3 regions of the Variovorax endophyticus genome follow, and region 1 is predicted to be linked to each of the others. Evidence: riboswitches for the same ligand, from Rfam matches in the RefSeq annotation. Region 1 holds a riboswitch; each other region holds the start of a gene.
What was found. A riboswitch is a leader RNA that binds a small molecule or an ion and turns the genes downstream of it on or off. The one in region 1 is predicted to bind cobalamin.
Positions count from the first base shown of each region.

Region 1 (5,679 bases):
CAGGTCGGGATGCGCGAGCACCACGCAGGGCAACTTTGCGCGGTCGAAGGCATCGACCAGCGACAGCGCCGAATGGTGCGAGGGCGTGACCACGAGCAGGTCAGGCTGGAAGGCGGCCACCGCCTCGGCCGAGTAGCCGAGCGCGCCGCCGATGCTGGGCTTGCTGCGCGCATCCTCGGGCCAGCGCACGCGCCCGCCGATGGCCACCACGCGGTCGGCCAGGCCCAGCGCCCAGGCCAGCTCGACGTTGCTCGGGAACACCACCACGATGCGTTGCGGCGCGCGCGGCACGACGACGCGCCGGCCCAGCGCATCGACGAGTTCGCGCGGGAAGCCGCCCGACGGCGCCTCCTCGGCACCCGCGGGCAGAACGGCCGTCATGCACACCATGCCGAGGATCGCGTCGCGCCGGTTCACGCTCAGAAGGTGTAGCGCGCGCGGGCGAACACCGTCCTCGGTGCGCCGGCGTTGCCGGCTTCCTGCGCCGACAGGTCGTCGGCGATGTAGTACTTGTTCGTCAGGTTGTTCACCCCGGCCTGCAGTGTGAGCGAAGGATTGACGCGGTAGGCCACGGCGACGTTGAGCAGCAGGTAGCCGGGCAGCTTCTGCGGATTGACCGCATTGTCGCGGAGGTAGCGGCTGCCCACGTAGCTCGCGGTGCCGGTCACGGCCCAGGCGCCGTGCGCATAGGTCAGGCCCGCGCCCGCGATGTTGTGGGCCGACATGCGCACGCGGTAGCCGCCGAAGTTGGTGCTGCGCGCGCCGCTGTCGGTGTAGGTCTGGAAGTCCTTGAGCCGTGCGTCCTGCCAGGTGTAGTGCAGGTAGCCGTTCCAGCGCGGCGAGAGCTGGAACTGCAACTGCGTTTCGATGCCCTTCGTGCGCGAGGTCGCGTTGCTGAAGACAAAGGAGTCGGGGCCGTTGCGGTAGGAGCGCTGGCCGTCGATCTTCTCGGCCTCGAACAGGCTGACCTGATAGCTCCAGCGGTCGTCCGCCGCGCGGCCCTTCACGCCCACTTCCTTGCTGCGCGTGATCTCGGGCCGTAGGATGTCGGGCACCACCACGCCGCCGCGCGTGTTGAGCGCCACGGCCTGCGGCCGGAAGCCTTCGCTCCAGTTCGCGAACACGGCGTGCGAGGAGGCATCGCCCTGCAGGAACAGCCAGTCCACGCCGGCGCGCGGGCTGGTGTGGCTGCCTTCCTGCGCCGAGATCACCTGCGTGCCTGTGCGGCCGAGCGTCTGCTCGAAGCGGTCGTGACGCACGCCCAGCGTGAAGCCGACCGGGCCGTATTCGAAGCGGTCCTGCAGGTAGACGCTGCGCACCTCCTGGTCGAAGCGCGAGGAGGTGATGCTGCCGCGCACGCCGCGCGGATCGTTGCGCACATTGCTCACGGGGATGTCGTAGAACGGCCCGCGGTAGGTGGGCGCGTTGCTGAAGCTCGGCGAGTCGAGGCCCTGCCAGCCGCGCTCGAGGTTGAAGCCGGCCTGGAACTCGTTGCTCCAGCCCTTGCCCGCCATCAGGTGCGTGGCGGCGAGCTCGTGGTAGACGCCGCGGTCGGCGGTGTAGCTCTCCGAGTAGCCCTTGCTCACGGCCGCGGGCGGCGGAACGATGGTGATGCCGCCCGCGAAGAAGCGGTTGTAGCGCGCGAAGCTGCTCAGGTGGTTGATCGACCAACCGGCGCCGAGCTCGAAGCGGTTCTTCCACGAGAAGGACTGGTAGTCGCCCGTGACGTAGGAGTCGGGAATGCCGTAGTTGTCGCGCGAGGTGATGCCGAAGATCGGCTTGCCGTTGACCAGCGGCACGATCGAGCCGCGGTCGCCGCGCACGCGCGTGTCGTAGAGCTGGAAGCCGGTGGTCCAGTTGCGCGTGACGGCGAAGTCGCCGCCGACCAGCAGGGCCGACTGCGCGCGGCCGGCATCGCGCTGGAAGCCGTTGTAGTCGCTGTTGGCCACGCCCACGTAGAGGTTGCCGCGCTCGAAGTCCCAGCGGTAGCGCAGGCTGCCGTCGAGGCGGCCGTGGCTGCCGATGGTGGCCGTCAGGCTGCCGCCCGCGCGCTCGGGCTTCATGAAGAACTGCGCCACGCCGCCGATCGCGTTCTTGCCGTAGAGCGCCGAGGCCGGGCCCTTGATGAACTCGAGCCGGTCCACCAGGTCGGGCGCGATCAGCGTGATGTCGGCATTGCCCTGCAGCAGGCGCAGCGGCACGCCGTCCATCAGCACCAGCACGTCCTGCGTGTCGCGCAGCCCGCGGGTCTCGAAGCGCGAGTAGTAGTTGCCCTGCGTGCCGTACTGCAGGCCCGGCACGCTGCGCAGCGTGTCCTCGAGCGTGACGGCGCCCACCGCGTCGAGCTGCGCGCGTTCGACCGAATAGGTGGCGAAGGGCAGGCGCAGCGTGTCGGCCTCCTGGCGCGTGGCGGTGGAGATGGTCTTGCGGTCGCTGACGGTGGTGGGCGGCAGCGAGCCGGCGCCCTCGGCATCCTGCGCCGAAGCGACCGAGGCGAGCAGCATGACGCCGGATCCGATGAGGGCTTGGTGGGGTCTGACGCGACCGCGCCTGGAGATGTTGCGCACGTGGGCTTCCTTCGGGCCCGCGCTCCCGCGGGCCATGAGAACAAACCGGGCGCCGATGGATGCTGCAAGCGACCGGGTCCGCGCCCACGCGTGACCGGCCCGGCTTGCCTGCACTCCCGCAGCGACCGAACGAGGCGAAGGCCGGTATCCGGGCTTGCGGAGCGCCGCGAGGCATCGAGCGATGCTTCGCTGCCGCGATCCTCGCCTTCCCATGCCGAGGCACAGTGGCCGCCGGTGCCCGCGAAGGCATCGACTGTGAGGACCGCGAATCCGCCGACCGTTGCGGGGGCAGCGCAGGAATGGGGCCCCGTGGAGCTCGTCACCTGCTTCCCGTTTAACGCCGGTCACGGGACCGGCGCACCTTCGCGCACGCCGGCTTGGGTGATGCTTTCGTTTGCATCGGCCGGCGGGGCGGATTATAGGAGCGGGTCTTGCGCCGCCCGGCGCGAAAAGCTCAGGGCGTGGGCGTGTGTGGCAGCCGCACGGTGAACACCACGTAGCCGTCGTCGTGCGCATAGCCGATGCTGCCGCGGTGCGAGCGCACGATGGCCTGCGCGATGTGCAGCCCCAGGCCCAGTCCGCCCTTGTTGCGCTCGTTGGGCACGCTGCGCTGCTTGAAGGCGCTGAACAAATCGGGCACCAGCGCGGCGTCGATCGGCGGCGCGCGGTTGGCCACGCTGAACACCACGTGCGCGTCGACCTGCTCGAGCCGGACGCGCACCGCCTCGCCGGGCAGGCCGTGGTGGCGCGCATTGCTCACGAGGTTGCCGATCAACTGCGCCATGCGGTCGGGGTCGGCCAGCACGGGCAGCGTCTTGGGTGCCTCCAGCTCGAGCTGCGAGCCGGGGTAGGCGGTGCGCGACTCGTCGACCGCATCTTCCAGCAGCCGTGCCAGGTCGATCTGCGCCGGCACCACCTGCAGGCCCATGCCGGTTTGCAAGCGCGAGGCATCGAGCACCTGGCCGATCAGCCGCGCCATGCGGCTGCTCGAGGTCTGGATGCGCTGGCCCAGCCGCGCGCCGGCGTTGCTGCCGTCGGGCAGGCTGCGCTCGAGCAGCTTGGCCGCCATCGTGATCGACTGCAGCGGGTCGCGCAGGTCGTGGCCGAGCACGGCCAGCAGTTCGGTGCGGGCCTTGAAGGTGTCGGCCAGCCGCGCCGCGCTGGCGCGGATCAGCTCGTCGCGCAGCTGGCGCGCGAAGTCGAGGTCGTTGACGCCCCACGGCACGCTGGTGTCGCGCACCGTTTGCTTCCAGACGTCGAAGGAGCCGCGCGGCGTGAGCCGGGGCCCGAGCGGGCCGCTCACGTAGTGCTTCTCGGGCTTGCCGCCCCAACTGATGGTCTCGACCTGCTCCTTGCGTGCGAGCACCAGCCAGCCGTTGTCGATCGCGTCGAAGCGCAGCGCGAGAAAGCCGCACCACACGCCGCCCAGCGAACGCAGGTTCTCGGGCAGCCGCTCGCGCTCGTGCAGCGCCACGATCTCGTCGCCGTTCGTCGACGCGGTGAGCCACTGGATCAGCGCCGCCGCGGCCTCGCGCGGCATCTCGCCCTCCACGTGCAGCCGCGACTGCTCGGCGATGACCGCCGCCTGCGCGTCGAAGGCATCGGCCAGCGGGCGCGCCAGGCCGATCAATGCGCTGAAGGTGTCCTCGGCATGCAGCACGGCCTCGATCAGCGAGCCGCGCAGTTGCGCCGCGCTCGAGGCCCGGCCCGCCTGCTCGCGCGACAGCAGGCTCTGCACGTTCGAGGCCAGCACCTGCGCGAGCACGTCGCAGGCCATGCGGATCGCGTAGGGCACCTGGTGGGCGCTGCGATGGTGGCAGGCCAGCATGCCCCAGAGCTGGCCGTTGATGACGATCGAGATGCTCATCGACGCGCCCACGCCCATGTTGCGCAGGTACTCGATGTGGATCGGCGACACGCTGCGCAGCGTGCAGTGGCTCATGTCCAGCGGCGGCAGCTGCGGATCGGCCACGTCGAGCCCGACCGGCGCCGACTGCACGTCGGCGATCAGGCGCAGGGTGTTGATCACGTAGAGGCGGCGCGCCTGCGCCGGGATGTCGCTGGCCGGGTAGCGGCGGCCCACGAAGGGCTCGAGCGCCTCGTGGCGGCGCTCGGCCACCACCTCGCCGCTGTCGTCGTGGCGGAAGCGGTAGGCCATCACGCGATCGAAGCCCGTGAGCTGCCGCACGGCTTCCACCGAGAGGTTGAGCAGGCCGTCGATCGAACCCTGGCGCTTGAGCCGGTCCATCGCGCGGTGCGCCTTGAGCGCGAAGTCCGAGACCGCGTCCGCCGAGGCGTCGCGGGCCTCGAACTCGGCCACCAGCTCGTAGCCGATGCGGTGCAGGATCAGGTCGAAGCGGCGCTCGCCGAGCGTCACCTCGAGGTTGATCGGCGAGCCCTCGCCGGTATCGACCGCCACCCCGTTGGCCTCGTGCAGCGCCTCGTGCACCAGCGCGTCGCCCATGAAGTGGCCGGCCGACAGGCGCTCGCCCAGGGCGGGCGCCGTGTCGCCCAGCAGCGCGCGGGCATTGGCGCTCACGCGCGTCAGCGTGAGGGTCGAGGCGTCGAACGCGAACAGCGCGCCATGGTGCTGCACGAGGCCCGGGATGTGGATGGGCTCGCTGTCGCAGTTGGCCAGGGTGACGGGCTGCGTGGGCGTGGGGTGGGACGGCCGTTCCAAGTGGCGGGAGGCGCTGCGCGCGTTGAGGGAGACGAGGGCCACGCTCGGTGCGTGGGCGATGGGAGGACCGATGCGGCATTTTGCCTGACATCGAGGGGGCGCCAACCGGGCCTCGCCGGGCGAAAATGGCGCCGGCGTCCCTGCCCGCACTCCCTGAAAGACAACCTGCATGCAATCTGCCGACGCGGCGACCTTCGACGAGGCCTACTACCGGCGCTACTACTTCGACAAGAAAACGAAGGTGGTCGACCCGCAGCACGCCGAACGCCTCGCGGCCTTCGTCTGTTCCTACCTCAAGTACCTGCGCGTGCCCGTGCGGCGCGTGCTCGACATGGGCTGCGGCATCGGCCACTGGCGCGACGCCATCGGGTTGCATTTTCCGAAGGCCAGCTACCACGGCGTGGAGTTCAGCGAGTACCTGTGCGAGCGCTA
Region 1 covers NZ_JAHUTH010000037.1:8,540-14,218, forward strand. The annotation lists gene KV106_RS34380 (ABC transporter substrate-binding protein) at 1-417, opposite strand, end outside; gene KV106_RS34385 (TonB-dependent siderophore receptor) at 420-2,504, opposite strand; cobalamin riboswitch at 2,691-2,947, opposite strand; gene KV106_RS34390 (ATP-binding protein) at 3,022-5,289, opposite strand; gene KV106_RS34395 (class I SAM-dependent methyltransferase) at 5,417-5,679, shown strand, end outside.

Region 2 (5,679 bases), on a different contig from region 1:
CAGCACGAAGAAGCCGCCGACCAGGCCCGCGATGTGGTGCCAGGCCATCCAGCCGGTGTAGGGCGTGACGGACCCGTTGCGGAAGCGCCGGCGCAGCCGGAGGCGCAGGATCCCGATCACGATGCCGGTCACGGCCGAGACGATGCAGGCGGCCGAGAGCCACACCACCACGTCGTGCCACAGCGGCGGATCGGCGCGCAGCGGCGTGAAGTAGATCCAGTGCGGCACCGAGCCGAGCCAGTTCCAGAAGCGCTCGGAGCGCGTGGTGTCGCGCACCACCTCGCCGGTGCGCGCCGACACGTAGAGCTCGGTGCCGGCCGCGTCGTTGAGTTCGATGCGGTGCAGCGGGCGCAGCGGATTCAGGCCCTGCGGCACGGTCCACTGGTCGCGCTCGAACGTCTCGGCCCAGCGCGCCGCGGGCTGGCCCGAGAAGTCGCGCGCCACCGCCTCGGCCTGCGCGGCGTCGGTGCCGGCCAGCAGCCGGCCGTCGCGCGCCGACACCGCATGGCGGCCGCCGCGCGCATCGACGATGCGCCACACCGGCTGCGGCTGCGCGCCGCCCTGCATCTCGAGCGCGACGCGGCGCGGCGGCTGCTGGCGCGCTGCTTCGGGCAGGGCCTCGAGCGCGGCCACGGGCGAGACCCGGGCCTGGCCGACGTCGAGCGCGCGCAGGCCCGCGAGCCGCTCGCCCTCGGTGAGCGTGGGATAGCCCACGTACATCATCACCACGCCCGAGACGAACCACATGACGAACAGCAGGCAGCCGCCGATGCCGAGCCAGCGGTGGGTCCAGTAGAGCCAGTGGCGCACGAGCGGCCACGCGCGCTGCCAGGCAGTGCGGTCGGCGCGGGCGCGGCGCGCGGCGTGCGTCATCTCAGAAGTTCACCAGCGCCGACAGCTCGAAGGAGCGCGGACGGCCCAGCAGCCACTGGTTGCCGCTGTTCGAGAACGACAGCGGATAGCGGCGGTCCCCGAGGTTGTAGCCGCGCAGCGCGAGCTTGAGCGACTTGTTGGCCTGCCAGCTCACCGAGGCGTCGGCCACGGTGTAGGAGCCGATCTTGCGCGAGTTGGCCGCGTCGACCTGGCGCGAACCGACGTAGCGCACACCGAACTCGGCCTCCCACTGCGGCAGGAAATGCCAGTGCAGGAACACGTTGGCCGCTTCCTCGGGCACGCCGAACGGCGTGTTGCCGGCGCGCGAGACCAGCCGGCCGCTGACGACCTCGTTGAAGTCGTCGTAGCGCGCGCGCAGCTTGGCCGCATTGGCCTCGAGCCGCAGCGTCGGGGTCAGCGCGAGGTCGAGCGTGGCCTCGATGCCCTCGGACGACTGCTTGCCGACCTGCTGCGAGACGGTGGGGTTGTTCTGGTCGCGCGACAACAGCTTCTTCTTCTCGATGCGGTAGGCCGCCACGGTCCAGGCGCCGCGGTTGTCGGCCAGCTGGCGCTTGTAGCCGACCTCGACCTGGTTGCCGGTGCTGAGGTCGAACGGCGCCTGCGTGGTCGAGGTGCTGATCAGCGAGGTCAGCGGATCGGCCGCGTGCGCCAGCTGCGCATAGAAGGACTGCGAGGCATCGGGCGCATACACCGCGCCGATGCGGCCGGTGGCGTACTCGAAGGTCTTCGTGAGGCTGTTGGCCGCGTTGGCCAGGTCGGTGCGCGCCACCTTCGCATGGTCCCAGCGCAGGCTGGTGACCAGCGACCAGCGCTCGTCGAAGGCCAGCTTGTCCTCGGCGAACACGGCATAGGTGCTGGTGCGGGTCCGGTAGCGCGGCAGGTAGGGCGACGGCGACTGGTAGTAGCCGGGCAGGAAGACGAAGGGGTCGACCACCGAGCGGCCGCCGTAGGGCGAGTCGCTCGAGTTCAGGAAGTCGATGCGGTTCACGTCGAAGCCCACCAGCACCTGGTTCTTCATGCCGAACAGTTCGTGCCGGAAGGTGGCGTCGGTGCGGTTGCCGACCTGCTCCTGGTCGTGGCCGATCTCGAGGTAGTCGCCGCGCGTCACGCGGCGCGTGGCGGCATTGAAGGTGTAGGTCTCGCTGTTGCGCCAGTGGCGCTGGCTCGCGAGCCGGTAGAGCTGGTTGTGCACGGTGACGGCATCGCTGGGCGTCCAGAGCGCGTCGAGGCGGGTCCACTTGTCGTCGTACTTGAGCTCGGCGTCGTCGACGTTGTAGTTCTGGCGCAGGGTCCGGCCGTCGAGGCGCCCGTCGATCAGCGGCACGCCCTGGTAGCGCTGCGGCGACTGGCGGCCCTCGTCGTGCGACAGGGTGAACTGCAGCTCGGGCGAGACGTCCAGCCGCAGCGCACCACCGACGGCCAGGCTCTCGCCCTCGCCGCGCGCCATGAAGCCGTGGGTGGCGCGGTGGCTGATGTCGAAGCGGTACGAAAGCTTGTCGTTGATCGCGCCGCCGCTGCCGAAGGCGGCCTGGCGCGTGGCGTCGGAGCCGTAGCTCAGCAGCGCCTCGTTGTGGACCGGTCCGCGCGTGGGCTTCTTGGGCACCACGTTGATCGCGCCGCCGATCGCGCCTTCGCCGTACATGACCGAGGCCGCGCCGCGCAGCACCTCGATGCGGTCGACCGACCAGGTGTCGAACGGGAAGGTGACGGTGCCCGCGCCCGCGAACAGCCGCGTGCCGTCGAACAGTTGCATCACCGAGCCATGGCCCGAGAAGCCGCGCGCGGCCATCGAAGTGCTGCCGTTGCCCGGCGCGGGCGAACCCGTGATGCCGGTGGCGCGGGTGGCCGCCTCGATGACGGAGACGTCGCCGCGCGCGCGGATGGTCTCGCCGGTCAGCACCTCGATGCTGGCGGGCGTCTCGAGCGGCGTGAGGCCGAGGCGGCTGCCGGTCTGCGTGGGCTCGGCGAGCGACAGCGCGGTCTGGGCACCGGCCTCGACCTGCACCGGCGGCAGGCTGGGGGCGGCCTGCTGCGCGAAGCTGCTGCCGGCGCCGAAGGCGAGGCCGATGGCGGCGGACATGCCGCCGAGGCGGCGGGCGGCGGGGCGACCCCGGTGGCGGTGCGGGCGGCGGCCGGCCGCGCCCGTGCGATCGCCCGACGGCGATGCGTGATCCATGTGACTTCTCCTCCGACCCGCGTCCCCGCAGGTTCTCTGACCGAACGTGGACACGGCGGGAAGTCGATCGATGGCCGGGACCGGCGGCGGGAAAAGCAAGCGCTTCGCCGGCCGGCGGCCCGGACACGCACTCCCGCAGCGTCCGAGGCGGTGACGAAGGCCGGTATCCGGGCTCGCGGAGCGCAGCGGCGCGCAGTCGATACTGCAGCGCCGTTGCGGAAGCCCTCGCCTTCCCACGCCTTGGGGGCGCAGTGGCTGCCGATGCCCTGGGGGCATGGCGTAAGGACGTCCAGATCCGCTGACCGTTGCGGGGGCAGCGCAGGAATGGAGGCGTCGATCCGTGAACCGACGCGTCGCACCTGCTTCCCGTTTAACCCCGTGGCCATGGCATGCATGGCTGGCGGGGCACCTTCGAACCGTGGTGCCGGTGCGTCCTTCCTTCCTCGGAAGAATGGCCGCACCGAACGGCGGGAATTATAGGGAGCGGGTGCGCGCGGGCTCGTCGGGCGTGCGGGTGTCCTGCGGCCGGCCGGGGCCTTCGGTGCCGAACAGCCGGCGCAGCACGCTGACGCCGGCCACCAGCGCGTTCGAATAGCTGGTGTGCGGCTCGATGGCCGCTTCGAGCGGCAGGTAGGAATGCACCGCGCCCTCGCCCGCGGCATCGTCGACCGCCTCCATCAGCACCCAGTAGAACTCGCCGGGCTCCAGCTCGTGGACGGTCAGCGCGAGGTTGCGGGGCGACGGCGACAGGGTGGCGGGGATGGTGTTCACGCGAAGCTCTGGAAGGTGGGCGTTGGCGATGATGGGGGCGCGCCGCCGGGATCGTGGACACGCCCTGTCACAACGCGCGTGTACTCGATCACGTTCACCGCCGGCGAAAACCCTGTGGGCCTCCTGCGACGGGCGTTGGCGCCCACCGTTCCCAGCTCCCGGGCTTCTCCTACATGCGAGTGCCGGTGCGCGGCCTAGTTTCGAAGCGGATCAGCAGCCAGCCAAGACACACAGGAGGCCCCCCAATGAAGCAGTTCAGCCTGGAATCGCGGATGACATCGAGCATCGGCGGCGCGTTCTATCCCACCGGCTACTCGATGGTGATGTTCCCGAGCGCGGAGGACGCCGACCGGATCGGCCGCCAGCTCATCGAACAGGGCGTGAGCGGCGACGACGTCTACCTGCTGCCGCCCGCCACCGTGCTGGCCGAGATCACCCCGACCGTGAAGGAGGCCGACAACCCCCTGCCCTCGGCCGGCACCGATGGCGCGACCGTGCGCGCCTACACCAAGCTCGCGCGCGAGGGCCACACGGCGCTGCTGGTACGCACCGAGGAACAGGAAGACGCCGAACGCCTGATGGACGTGGTGCGCACGGTGCCGTACTCGATCGCCCAGCGCTATCGCATGCTGGTGATCGAGGACCTCTAGAAAAAGCGCTCAGGCCGGCGCGCCCGGCACGGTGGGCGCGCCGTTGGCGCCATGCGCCGCGGGCGGCGCCACGGCGCGGCGCACCGCGTCGCGCGCCATCGCCTGGGCCAGCTCGTGCTCGCCGAGGAAGACGTTGGCCGAGACCTCGCGCGTGAGCAACTCCGCTTCCGCCTCGTTGTGGCTGCGGATCACCGTCTCGATCGTGGGATTGAGGGTGCGCGCGGTCTCGATCATCTGCCGCACGTTGAGCGCGGCCGGCGTGGCCACCACCAGCACCCGGGCACGCGCGATGTGGGCCTGGATCAGCACGGCGGGATCGGCCGCGTCGCCATAGACGGCGGCACCGCCCTCCTCGCGCAGCTTCTCGACCAGCTCGCGGTTCTGTTCGGCCACGACGTAGGGGATGTCGTGCGCCTTGAGCTCGGCCGCGATGCGGCGCCCGACCCGGCCGTAGCCCACCAGCACGACCTGGCGCGAGAGGTAGCGCGCCTCGGTGCTCATCGGCAGCTCGGCCAGCGGGTCGTCGCGCGCCTCGAGGCGGCGCGCGAACGAGGAATGGGCATGCAGCCATTTCTGCAGCGGCGCGATCAGGCTGAACCACAGCGGGTTGGTGGCGATGGAGATCAGGGCGCCGGCCAGGATCAGGCTCTGCCCCTCGGTGGGCATGAGGCCGAGCGAGACGCCCAGGCCGACCAGGATGAACGAGAACTCGCCAATCTGCGCCAGGCTGGCGCTGACGGTGAGCGCGGTGGCCAGCGGATAGCGCAGCACCAGCACGAGGCCGCAGGCGGCGAGCGACTTGCCCAGCACGATGACCAGCACGACGGCCAGCACCTGCAGCGGGCGCTCGAGCAGCACGGAGGGATCGAACAGCATGCCGACCGAGACGAAGAACAGCACGGCGAAGGCGTCGCGCAGCGGCAGCGATTCCTGGGCGGCGCGGTGGCTGAACTGCGACTCGCGCATGACCATGCCGGCGAAGAAGGCGCCGAGCGCAAAGGAGACGCCGAACAGCGCCGCCGAGGCGAAGGCGATGCTGACGGCGGCGGCCACCACGCACAGGGTGAAGAGCTCGCGCGAGCCGGTGCGCGCGACCTGCCAGAGGATCCAGGGGAAGACGCGGCGCCCGACGATCAGCATGAGGGCGACGAAGCCGCCGACCTGCAGCAGGGTGAGACCCAGGGTCTG
Region 2 covers NZ_JAHUTH010000035.1:59,389-65,067, reverse strand. The annotation lists gene KV106_RS33715 (PepSY domain-containing protein) at 1-873, opposite strand, end outside; gene KV106_RS33710 (TonB-dependent receptor) at 875-3,070, opposite strand; cobalamin riboswitch at 3,212-3,497, opposite strand; gene KV106_RS33705 (hypothetical protein) at 3,545-3,841, opposite strand; gene KV106_RS33700 (hypothetical protein) at 4,087-4,491, shown strand; gene KV106_RS33695 (cation:proton antiporter domain-containing protein) at 4,501-5,679, opposite strand, start outside.
Region 2: linked by a shared signal. The riboswitch ahead of KV106_RS33710 (TonB-dependent receptor) and the one ahead of KV106_RS34385 (TonB-dependent siderophore receptor) in region 1 are both predicted to bind cobalamin.

Region 3 (5,679 bases), on a different contig from region 1:
GAAGGCGCGCACGCGCCGGCCCTGGCGCGCATGCAGCCGCGCGAGCGCGGCGGCCACGGTGGTCTTGCCCTGACCCGAAGCGGGCGCGGCCACGAGCACGGCGGCGCAGCGCGCCGCGCGATCGGGCAGGTGCTGGCTTACTGGGGCGTCCACTTCAATCCGACGTACGCGTTGCGGCCACCGGTGACGTAGCCGCGCGCGAGCATGTAGTCCTTGTCGCCCACATTGTCGATGCGCGCGACCAGGTCGACGTCGCGCACGATCTTCGTGCTGGCCACGAGGTTCAGCAGCGTGTAGCCGCCGAGCTTGCGCGTGTTGGCCGCGTCGTCGTAGCGCTGGCTCGAGGCCTGCACCTCGGCGCCCAGCGTCCAGCCGCCGAGGCGCCAGTCGGCACCCAGGGTGCCGTAGCGCTTGGCGCGGCGGGCCAGCAGCTTGTCGGTCGCGAGGTCGCGCGGATCCTGGAAGTCGAGCGAGGCGCGCAGCGTCACGTCGCCGATGCGGTGGCCGGCCGACAGCGTCACGCCCTCGTAGCGCGCCCGCGCGGTGCTGCCGTAGCAGCCGAAGGACGAGGCGCAGCCCCTGGCGGTCGAGTCGAACACGATCAGGTTGCGCACGTTGTTGCGGTAGACCACGATGCCGGCGTTGGTCGGGCCGTCGGTGTACTTGAGGCCGAGCTCGACGTTGCGGCTCGACTCGGGCTGCAGGTCGGGTTTGCCGTATTCGCTGAAGCGCTGGTAGAGCGTGGGCGCGCGGAAGGCGGTGCCGGCCGAGGCGGTCACGCGCAGCTTCGGCGTGATCGCGAAGCCGTAGGCGGCGCTGCCGGTGGTCTTGCCGCCGAACTCGCTGTCGTCGTCGTGGCGCACGTTGAGCTGCAACGAGTGCGGACCCTGCACGAAGCCGTAGCCGAGCGAGACCGCGTCCTGCGAGCGCTTGCGCGCCAGGCCCTTGTCAGTGCTGCTGGTGGGGGCGTTCTCGAGCCGGTCCTCGCGGCGTTCGAGCGCGGCCGTCACCAGGTGTGGACCGAAGCGCAGTTCGTTCTGGAACAGGTAGCCGCGCAGCCGGGTCTCGGTGCGGTAGTACGAGGGCATGGTGCTGTAGACCGACTGCGAATCGGTCACCTGCAGCCGCGTGCTGTAGACCTCGTTCCATTGCGCCGACCAGGTCAGGCCGGCGGTGCGCAGCCGGTTGCGGCTCTGGTCGTCGAGGTAGTAGGCCGGCGGCTTGCTGCCGGACTTGGCGGCGTCGTAGTGCGCCTTGGTATCGCTCGACAGCGCGGTGGCCTCGAGCCGCTGGCCGGGCGCGATCTGCCAGCCCAGGCGCACGTTGCCCGAGGTGGTGTTGTAGCCGTCGCGGTCGGGGCTGGTGAAGCCGTCCTTGGGCAGCGTGCGCTTCTCGAGCGGCTGGATGTTGAAGCCGCGGCTTTCCTCGTGCGCCACGCCGAACGAATAGTCGAAGGCGTTGGCCTTGCCGCTGATCGCCGCCTCGGTGCGGAACAGGCCGTGGCTGCCGACGCCCACGCCGATCGAGGGCGACACGCCTTCTTCGCCGCGCTTGGTGAACAGCTGGATCACGCCGCCGATGGCGTCGGAGCCGTAGACCGCCGCGGCCGGGCCGCGCAAGACCTCGATGCGGTCGATCTGCGCCAGCGGGATGCTCTCCCAGGCCGCGCCGCCGGTGGCCTGCGAGTCCACGCGCACGCCGTCGATGTAGACGGCGGTGAAGCGCGTCTCGGCGCCGCGGATGTAGACGCTGGTCGAGTTGCCGACGCCGCCGTTGCGCACGATCTGGATGCCGGCCTGGCGCGCGAGCACGTCGGCCACGCCGGTGGAACCGCTGCGCTCGATGGTCTCGCGGTCGATCACCGAGACATCGGCCACCAGGTCCGACAGCGGCTGCGCGGTGCGGTTGGCCGTGACCACGGTCTCGCCGAGCGCGCCGGCCGGAGTCTGGGCCGAGGCCGCCAGCGGCAACTGAGCCAGCAGCAGGCCGCCGAAGGCCGGCACCAGGGCCAGCGGCAGGCCGGCCAGGCGCATGCCGATGCGGGACGCGGGAATGCGAGCGCGCGAACGGCGCGAGAAGAAAACGCAGGAAATCATGGAGTGAGCGAACGAACGTCTATGCCCCTTGCCGGCCTCCCCGCCGGCGCCCGGGGCGCCATTGGTCCGTGCCTGCATCGACGAAGCGAAGAGCATGCGCGAACCGCCTTGTTGGCCGGTATCCGGGCTGGCAGACCGGCCCTCGCCGCCTTCCCAGGCGCCTGTTTCAGGGCGCCCAGTGGCTCGTGTGGAGAGGGTGGCGCCTTGCGGCGCCGTCTGCTTGACCGTTGCGGGGGCAGCGCAGGCGGCTTCGGTGCCGGCGCGCGGCCGGTCCCTTCACTCCTGCTTCCCGTTGAACCGCGGCGCGTGAACCACGCCGCAGGCACCAACGGGCGAGATTCTAGGCGTTGCGCCGCGCGCCTTAAGTCGAAAGTTGCGTGCGCCCGACGCTCGCCGCGTCCCGCGCACTAACATCGACGGGCTATGGGATGCCATCACCACCACCCCGCATGACCCTGCGTTCCTCGCCATTGCTGCGCCTGCGCTCCGCCCTGCAGCGCCTGTTCGGCGTATCGGGCTGGCAATCGATGCTGCTGTGGTCCATCGTCGCCGGCCTGCTCGGCACGCTCGCGACCGAGGGCTTCCGCGCCGCGCTGCGCGGCTTCGAGCACCTCGTGCTCGGCCCCGGCGACAGCCTGGTCGCGATGGCGCGCGCGCTGCCGTGGTGGGCGCGCATCGCCTTCCCCGCCGTGGGCGGCCTCGTGGCCGGCGGCCTGCTCGTGCTCGCGAAGCGCGTGGCGGTGCGCAGTGCCACCTCCGACTACATGGAGGCGATCGTGCTCGGCGACGGCCGCATCCCGGTGGCGCAGACGCTGGTGCGCAGCGCCTCCTCGCTCGTGAGCATCGGCACCGGCGGCTCGATCGGCCGCGAGGGCTCGATGGTGCAGCTCGCCGCGCTGGCCGCCTCGCTGCTGGGCCGGGTGTTCCGCTTCCCGGTCGAGCGGCTGCGCCTGCTCGTGGCCTGCGGCGCGGCGGCGGGCCTCACGGCCGCGTACAACGCGCCGATCGCGGGCGCCTTCTTCGTCGCCGAGATCGTGCTGGGCTCGATCGTGATGGAGAGCGTGGGCCCGATCCTGATCGCGGCGGTGGTCGCCAACATCGTGATGCGCGCCCTGCCCGGCTACCAGCCGCCCTACCAGATGCCGGTGTTCCCCGAGCTGCATGGCGCGGAGATCCCGCTGTTCGCGCTGCTCGGCGTGCTGCTGGGCTTCGCGGCCGCGGGCTTCCTGCGCGCGCTGCAGGGCAGCCGGGCGCTGTTCGCGCGGCTGCCGTTCGCGCTGCCGTGGCGGCTCGCGCTCGGCGGGCTCGCGATGGGGCTGGTGTCGGTGCCCTGGCCCGAGGTCTGGGGCAATGGCTACAGCGTGGTCAACGCGGTGCTGCACACGCCCTGGACCTGGACCCTGATCGCCATGGTGCTCGCGGCCAAGCTGGTCGCCACGCTGGCCACGGCCGGCTCGGGCGCGGTGGGCGGCGTGTTCACGCCGGCGCTGTTCTTCGGCTGCATGGTGGGCGCGCTGTTCGGCCATGCCGCGCAGGCGCTGTGGCCGCATGCGGTGTCGGCCCCCTACGCCTATGCGGTGGTCGGCATGGGCGCCTTCCTCGCGGGGGCCACGCAGGCGCCGCTGATGGCGATCCTCATGATCTTCGAGATGACGCTCAACTACCAGGTGATGCTGCCGCTGATGCTGGCCGGCGTGATCGCCTATTTCGTCGCGCGCTCGGCCAACGCCGGCTCGATGTACGAGATCACGCTGCGCCGGCGCGAGCAGCAGGACGAGCAGCTGCGGCTGCGCTCGCTGCACATCCGCGACCTGGTGCAGCCGGCGCAGACGGTGGTCGGCCCCGAGGCCGATCGCGAGGCGATGAGCCGGCTGTTCCTGCAGCACCCGGTGAAGTACCTCTACGTGGTCGACGCCAACCAGCGCTACCTCGGCGTGGTGCCCCTCTCCGCGCTCGGCACGGCCGCGGCCGAGGTGCGCGCGGCGGACCTGCTGTCGCAGGCCATCGCGCCGATCACCGCCGACACCAGCCTGGGCGAGGCGCTGCAGCGCTTCCTCGAGCACCTGGGCGAACGGCTGCCGGTGATCGAGAGCCCGGCCAACCCGGTGCTGCTGGGGGTGGCCGCCAAGAGCGCGTTGCTCGCCACCTACGTGCGGCTCAGCGAAGTTTGATGGCGCGGCGCGCAGGCCGCAGAATGCCGTGCCAGGCGCGGCGGGTGCCCCGGAGGACCGCCGCTTTCACGGGAAACTACAATCGCGCACCATGCCCGCCTCCAGCCCCATCGACCAGATCGCCGAGCGCGTGGAACGCCTGCTCTTGCGTCACGAAGAGGTGCAGCGCACGAATGCGCTGCTGCAGGAACAGGTCGATGCGCTGACGCGCGAGCGCGATGCGCTCAAGTCGCGGCTCGCGGCGGCGCGCACGCGGCTCGACGCGCTGCTCGAGCAGTTGCCGGCCGTACCTCCCTCCGAAGATTCCCCCGCATGAAGCAGATCGAAGTTCAGATCATGGGCCAGAGCTACCTGCTCGGCTGTCCCGATGGCGGCGAAGCGCAGCTGCGCGACGCGGTCGAACGCGTGGACGCGGCCATGTGCAAGATCCGCGACGCGGGCAAGGTCAAGGCGCGCGACCGCATCGCGGTGCTGGCCTCGCTGAACCTGGCCTTCGATCTCGCGGCGCAGGAGACCACGGCGAAGGCCGCGCCGCCCGCCGAGCCGGCCCCGACTCCGGCCGCGGCCCCCGCCGACGACGGCGCGGTCGATCCGAAGGCCACGCAGTTGATCCACAAGCTCGATCAGGCACTGGCCGGCGACGGGCATCTGCTTTAAGCGTTACGCGCTTTCTTTCTCTCGCTTGCAGAGATCGGCGCGCACTGCAAGAACTTCGATGCAAACCTGCCCGCGCCGCAGGGACTCCCCTCAAAAAACCGGAAAGCGCCCGGGCGCGAAGGCGTAAAATCGTTCCTGTCTGCGGTGCGCGTTGGGCTTTATATGTCCTTGTTCCAATGCTCTACGGAGCCGGGCTTGGTATATCGCTCGACGGGTGTGATCATCTCGCGTCAGATGAACCCGAAGTCTTGCTGCCCTCGCCCACCTGAACCCCGGTTCAGGATGCGAGTCTGGCGCCCATTCGCAGACACCTATTCCTCTTCGTTGCGCTGAGTGCGCATCGAACATCGGCGATCCCCGGCATGGCGGGATCGCCCCAGGAACCCACGCTGTATTCGCATCGATACATCCGATCCTGGCTCGCGCGCGACCGTGCGCGCCGGGCCGCAGCTACGTTTCAGATAGCATTGCAGCCCATCCCCCTCCCTTTTTCCCTCGACCCGAGGCCCGTTGCCATCGCTGCACGGCGCCCTTGCCTTACCCGAAAGTCCGTGGCGTGAACGTGACCAGCCTGCTCGACCCCCTCCTGATCGCCGAACTCGCCGTCCTCGGCCTCGGCACCGGTTTTCTCGCGGGCCTGCTCGGCATCGGCGGCGGCATGGTGATGGTGCCGTTCATCACGATCATCATGGGCCACCGCGGCGTGCCGGCCGACCTCGCGGTGAAGATGGCGATCGCGACCTCGATGGCCACCA
Region 3 covers NZ_JAHUTH010000008.1:186,842-192,520, reverse strand. The annotation lists gene KV106_RS12890 (cobyrinate a,c-diamide synthase) at 1-153, opposite strand, end outside; gene KV106_RS12885 (TonB-dependent receptor domain-containing protein) at 138-2,096, opposite strand; cobalamin riboswitch at 2,193-2,440, opposite strand; gene KV106_RS12880 (ClcB-like voltage-gated chloride channel protein) at 2,546-4,267, shown strand; gene KV106_RS12875 (hypothetical protein) at 4,359-4,583, shown strand; gene KV106_RS12870 (cell division protein ZapA) at 4,580-4,924, shown strand; gene KV106_RS12865 (sulfite exporter TauE/SafE family protein) at 5,487-5,679, shown strand, end outside.
Region 3: linked by a shared signal. The riboswitch ahead of KV106_RS12885 (TonB-dependent receptor domain-containing protein) and the one ahead of KV106_RS34385 (TonB-dependent siderophore receptor) in region 1 are both predicted to bind cobalamin.